DNA from 2 places in the Bradyrhizobium sp. F1.13.3 genome. Region 2 is predicted to be linked to the other one. Evidence: riboswitches for the same ligand, from Rfam matches in the RefSeq annotation. Region 2 holds a riboswitch; the other holds the start of a gene.
What was found. Region 2 has a riboswitch for cobalamin ahead of ABIB66_RS03275 (DUF1636 family protein). Riboswitches for the same ligand answer to the same signal wherever they lie in the genome.
Positions count from the first base shown of each region.

Region 1: another riboswitch for cobalamin. It lies ahead of ABIB66_RS28150 (TonB-dependent receptor); the one in region 2 lies ahead of ABIB66_RS03275 (DUF1636 family protein).

Region 1 is NZ_JBEPRI010000012.1:845-4,049, forward strand. Features, by position in the region: gene ABIB66_RS28150 (TonB-dependent receptor) at 1-1,612, opposite strand, end outside; cobalamin riboswitch at 1,880-2,086, opposite strand; gene ABIB66_RS28155 (DUF4198 domain-containing protein) at 2,231-3,022, opposite strand; gene ABIB66_RS28160 (TonB-dependent receptor) at 3,019-3,205, opposite strand, start outside.
Region 2 is NZ_JBEPRI010000001.1:725,103-728,307, forward strand. Features, by position in the region: gene ABIB66_RS03265 (cobyric acid synthase) at 1-927, opposite strand, end outside; gene cobO (cob(I)yrinic acid a,c-diamide adenosyltransferase) at 938-1,573, opposite strand; cobalamin riboswitch at 1,614-1,831, shown strand; gene ABIB66_RS03275 (DUF1636 family protein) at 1,927-2,310, shown strand; gene cobW (cobalamin biosynthesis protein CobW) at 2,307-3,205, shown strand, end outside.

The DNA of each region.
Region 1 (3,205 bases), on a different contig from region 2:
CGACGTCCCAGGTGTAGCCGATGCGGCCGGTTACGGGATTGAACGTCGTCGAGAAGGGATAGCCCTTAGCGGATTCAAGCACTCCACCGGGATCAAACCGCGCGCGGTCCAGCTTGATGTCCTCGAACCGGATGCCGCCGATCAGGGCGAAGGTCGAGGTCAGTTTGAGCCGGTCCTCAAACGACAGGGAGGTCGTGTCGAGGTGCGTGTAGATCTTCTCGTCGCTGCGCGGGCCATAGAGGCCGCGATCCGGATTGAGGAGATCGACGTAGTCCGATGAGAACAGCGTGTCCTGCGAGACGTTGAATTGCGAGCTGCTCGCAGCCACGGTGGCGACGAAACGGTTATCCATGCCGGCCAGATTGGAATTGACGGTAAGGTCTGTGATGTTGCCGTAGAGCCGTTGCGCGTGATCGAGCGCCAGGCGCTCGCGATAGATGCTCTGCGCGCCCGCGAAATTGCCTACGGTCTGATCAAATGAGGTGATCTCGTTATTGAACCAGTGCCGGTGGGCGTCATAGCCGTAGACCTGGCTCTTGAGGGAGATGTTGTTGGTGATGTCCCATTGAAAGCCGCTTCGCAGCCACAGCTCGTTCGCCCCGCTGCGATTGTCGAGCACGTTATAGTTCGTCGTCAGCGTGCGCGCATCGACCGTCACCGGGACCGGCGTGCCGCCGCTGAGGTAGTAGTTGCTCCACTGGCCCGAGACGACGCCTGATGTCGGCACAATGCCCGGCGCATTGGCCGGCACCAGAGGCGTGCCCCAATAGAAGCGGTCCTTGTCCTGCCTGTACTCGGCCGCGCCCCAGACCTTCAGGCTGTCGTTGACGCGATAGTTCAGCTGGCCCGAGACATTGCTGAGCTTCGAATAAGTGTCGTCGATAAATCCCTTGTTGTTGAAATGACTGATGTCGAAGCGGTAGTCGAGCCCGTCGATCAGTGTGCTGCCGCCAGAGCCATAGCCAGCGCGATAACCGTTGAAGGAATCGTAGGAGGTGAAGGTGTCATTGATAACAGGCCCGGTGTGCGGCGCCTTGGTGACGTAATTGATCGCGCCGCCGGTCGCCCCTAAGCCGGCTACGAGTGAATCCGGCCCCTTGATGATCTCCACCTGCTGCAATCCGGCGACATCCATGGGGCGGCCGGTCATGGTCGATGGGCCGATTGGGATGCCGTTGTACAGAGTGCTGATCTGGTCGCCGGAAAACCCCCGCATTGAGAAGATGGCGGGTGCACCCGGAGCGTCGCCGCCGGTCACGCCGGCCGCCGCTTTGGCGACGTCGGTGGTCGTCCGGATGCCAAGTTCCTGCATAACGCGCTGGTCGATGACCTCGACGGTCGCGGGCATTTGCCGCGCCGTGATTCCGAGCCGGGAGCCGACGTCGGTGACGGCGGCCGTGTTCAGCGGCGTCTGAATCGGGCCGCTCAATGGCTGGGTTGCTGGGACGGCGACGACCGGACCGGACAGATTGCGCCCCGGGGCGCGGCGGGCCGTCCGCGGCTTTTGAGCGCCCGCGCTGACGCCGGGAGCCCGCCGCGCAGCAGGTGGTGAGACGATCACGGGCTCCACCTCTCGGGAGGTATCCCGGGCGGCGGTCTGCGCTCTTGCCATGGGGCACAGCGACGTAGAGAGCAGCAAGACCAGCCAGGCAGACCTCGTCCGCTGGATGCTGCGTGTGAGGCCCTGAGAGATGCCCCTATCGTCAAGCGAAAATGCCGGCGCAATGCCGCTGCCGAAATGAAGATGTTGCACAAGAACGCTCTGCGGCGACGCAAACAAACCGTCACCGCGGTTGCCTTAGTCACCTGCCTTCGCCCCAAGCGGCAGATGCACCGGCTAGTTGTCCGACATCGAGGCACCCCGCCCAATGCGTTCGCGCGTGACTTATGGCTGGCAGCAGGTTTCCTGGCTCGCGGGTCATCGCCTTCGACCGCCTTCCCAGAGCCCGAGCAGGGCTCCAGTGGTTCGTTTGGTCGTCGGCTATCCGCTTACAGTTGCGGGGGCAGCCGCGGAATTGCCCGCCGAGACGGACGCACCGCATTCCCTTGAAGAGTCCTTGCAGACACTACCGGTCACGAAGGTGGCATCTGCGCGATGGGCCGTCAATATTCGTGTGGCCCTTCACGCATGCCGTCGTTCAAATCGTACCAGTGTGTTGCTGGTTTGCCCGACCGGCGGCTCGGGCCGGTGAACAGGATAGCCTTTTCCAGAAGCTGTGAGGCCGACGAGCTACCGCCCCCTCTCGCTGGCGATCACACCAAACCAGAGCGTTGCATTGTAAAGGTCGGCGGTCGCTTGATCCGGTGTAACCGATGGGGCGGCACGATGATCTATCACCAGCAGATGGGGGCCGGGCTTGGCGATGGGAATTGTCACTATGCCATCGGCGTCGGTCTTGAATGTAGGTATGTCTTTCTCCGCGACGGGGGTTTTGCCGTCGCTGCGTTCGACCTCCGCATCTGACAGCGGCTTGCCGCGAAACAGTACCTTAATCTTGAGTGCCTCCCCCGGCTGGACTTTGGCCGGGTCCGATAGCGGCACAAGCTCCAGGTCATGTCCAAGCAGCTCGGGCCACGGCGCATCGGCTCCCGTGATGGCCTTTGCGAACTTAGCGGACCAGACGCTTTCAACTGCGTCTGGCACCAAGCGCCGCGTGGCATTCCGGAAGACGCCGCCCGTCGTCTTGATCCAGAAGCCATTGTCGTAGCGGGCTGCAAGCAGCGTATGGCCGTCATCGAGGAACGGCTTTGTTCTTGCGATCTGGAAGCCGTTTTCCGACGCGGCCGCAAGACCGTCCAGAAGCGAGCTGCGCCCGCTCTGCGTGATCGCAAAGATGTCCACGACCTTGTCTGCGAACGCGGGAGGACGGTCGTCGGGATGACCGTAGTTGACGACGACACGGCGAGCGCTCGCCGGTCCCGACAGAGTGAGCCAGACATCGTGGGCGAGTGACGGAGCGAGCGAGCCGAGCAGCAGGGCGATCGCGAGCGGCAGGCATTTAACGAGACGGGAATCGATCATTTAGTTACCAGCTTTGGGGCGGCCGCCGCCATGGCGGTCGGGAAGCGATAGGTCACACCCGCCAGCACGGCGAGTGTCGGCTGCGCGCTCACGAAGATGTCGGAAGTTTTTGCCCCCACCGGATCGCCGAAATTGATTGCGATCTCGCTCACACGATCGCCGGGATACCAGGTAGCCTGCGTG
Region 2 (3,205 bases):
GCGCAGAAAGGCAAGATCGCCGCGGGTGGATTTCGAGCCGGGGATGATGACGAGGCGCACGTCGCCGGGAATGGCTTCGCCCGGCCGCACCATCACGAGATCGATGCCGGGCTCGAGTTTGAGTGGATCGAGATCGTCGAAATTGGCGATCCGCGACAGCGCGAGACAGGCGATCTTGCATTGGCCGGGCTTGCGCGCATCGCTCAGGCCCAGCGCATCCTCAGCCGGCAACTCGCCGGCGCGCCCGAACCAGGGCAGCACGCCAAAGCCGCGCCATGCGGTCTTCTCTTCGATCAGTCTGTAGCCGTCGTCGAACAGCGTGGGATCGCCACGGAACTTGTTGATGACAAATCCCTGGATCATCGCGGCATCATCGGGGTCGATCACCGTCTGGATGCCGACGAGTTGCGCGATGACCCCGCCGCGGTCGATGTCGCCGACCAGCACGACCGGCACATCGGCTTTGCGCGCAAACCCCATATTGGCGATGTCGGCCTTGCGCAGGTTCACCTCGGCCGGGCTGCCGGCGCCTTCCACCAGCACGAGATCGGCACGCGCCTTCAGCCGTTCGAAGCTCTCCAGCACCGCAGCCATCAATGACGGCTTCATCGCCGCATATTCACGCGCACGCGCGGTCGCAATGCGCTTTCCGTGCACGATCACCTGCGCGCCAACATCCGTCTCCGGCTTCAGCAGCACCGGGTTCATGTCGGTATGCGGCTCGACGCGCGCGGCGAGCGCCTGGAGCGCCTGGGCGCGGCCGATCTCGCCGCCGTCGACGGTGACGGCCGCGTTGTTCGACATATTCTGCGGCTTGAACGGGAGCACGCGCAAGCCGCGACGCACAAAGGCGCGCGCGAGGCCGGCGACGATGAGCGATTTGCCCACGTCCGAGCCGGCCCCCTGGATCATCAATGCGCGCGCCATCGCGAGTTTCTTAGAACTCGACGCCGGCTTGCGCCTTGATGCCGGAGCGGAAGGGATGCTTGACCAGCGTCATCTCGGTGACGAGATCAGCGACCTCGATCAGCTCGTCCTTGGCGTTGCGTCCGGTGAGCACGACATGCGTCATCGGCGGCTTCGAGGTCGTCAGGAATTCGACGACCTCCGCGATGTCTAGATAGTCGTAGCGCAGCGCGATGTTGATCTCGTCGAGCACGACCATGCGGAGATTCTGGTCGAGGATCAGCTCCTTGGCCTTCTCCCAGCCGGCGCGCGCGGCGGCGATATCGCGGGCGCGGTCCTGCGTCTCCCAGGTAAAGCCTTCGCCCATGGCGTGGAACTGGCAGAGGTCGCCGAAATGGCCGGTCAGCATGCGGCGCTCGCCGGTATCCCAGGCACCCTTGATGAACTGCACGACGGCGCAGGGGAAGCCGTGGGCGACACAGCGGACGATCATGCCGAAGGCTGAGGAGGACTTGCCCTTGCCGGCGCCGGTGTGGACGATGATGAGGCCCTTTTCGCCGCTCTTGGTCGCCATGATCTTGTCGCGGGCGACCTTCTTCTTCGCCATTTTGGAGGCGTGGCGGGCGTCGGTTTCGTCGGCCGTCTGGGTATCCGGTTCTGACGTCATCGGACGGGGTCCTTCGGCTTGACAAGAGGCGGTCGGGGGCAAATGGTGGCCCGGCGTTGGTTCCTGTCCTACGACAGGCGAAGAGGGAATGCGATAGGGTCCGAATCGGCAAGATTTGGTTCCAAAATGCAGCCGCCCCCGCGACCGTGACCGGAGAGATGCCCGAAGCCACTGATCCCCTGGGGATCGGGAAGGCGGGGATCGAAGGGGAAACCCTGCTCCGCAAGCCGGGAGACCTGCCAACGCGGACGATTTTGGACCGGCGGACGGGGTGTTCCGCGACGGGGAAACGGGCCTTCGCAAGAACGGTTCGTGGGCCTCTTCGCTTCCCGCTGTTTATTCTGGAAGAAGCGATGACCGTCACACTTCATGTCTGCATCACCTGCCGCGCCGGCCAGACGCTTGGCGAGGGCGAGACGACGCCCGGCAAGCGCCTGCATGGTGCGATCCTCGAGGCCGGCGTGCCCGACGGTGTCAGCGTGGTTCCCGTCGAATGCCTGTCTGCATGCAACCAGGGTTGCTCCGTCGCGCTCAGCGCGCCCGGCCGCTGGTCCTATGTCTATGGCCGTCTGTCGGATGCGAATGCGAGCGACGTGGTCGCGGGCGCCGCGGCCTATGCGGCCGCGTCCGACGGCCTCGTGCCCTGGCGCAGCCGCCCGGAGATCTTCCGCAAGCAGTCGCTTGCCCGCATTCCCCCCATTCTCCCCTTGGCCGTCGTGCCGGAGGCCGCCGAATGAATTCGCTCGCAAAAGTCCCGGTCACGGTCGTCACCGGCTTTCTCGGCTCAGGCAAGACCACGCTGATCCAGCATCTGCTTGCCAATGCCAACGGCAAGAAGCTCGCGGTGCTCGTCAACGAGTTCGGCAGCGAGGGCGTCGATGGCGAGATTCTGAAATCCTGCGCCGATGCGAATTGCCCAGAAGAGAACATCATCGAGCTCGCCAATGGCTGCATCTGCTGCACCGTCGCCGACGATTTCATTCCGACCATGGAGAAGCTGCTGTCGCGGCCGGTGCGGCCCGATCATATCCTGATCGAGACCTCGGGCCTGGCGCTGCCCAAGCCGCTGCTGAAGGCGTTCGACTGGCCGGAGATCCGTTCGCGCATCACGGTCGATGGCGTGATCGCGCTGGCCGACGCCGAAGCTGTCGCTGCCGGCCGTTTCGCGCCGGATCCTGACGCCGTCGAAGCGCAGCGTGCGGCCGATGAAAATCTCGATCACGAGACCCCGCTATCGGAAGTGTTCGAGGACCAGATTGCCTGCGCGGATATCGTGCTGCTGACGAAGGCGGATCTTGCGGGCGCGGCAGGCCTCGAAGCGGCCAAGGCGGCGATCACCGCCGAGATGTCGCGCCGCGTGCCGATGCTGGCGATCACCGACGGTGCGATCGACGCGCGCCTCATCCTCGGCCTCGGTGCTGCCGCCGAGAACGATCTCGCCGCGCGTCCATCGCATCATGACGGCGAGGAGGATCACGAGCACGACGATTTTGCCTCCGTCGTGATTGATCTTCCTGAGGTCACCGATATCGACACGCTGGTTGCATCCGTCCAGCGTCTGGCGCGGGAGCAGAATGTGCTGCGCGTCAAGGGTTACATCGCGGTGGAAGGCAAGCCGATGCGCCTCTTGCT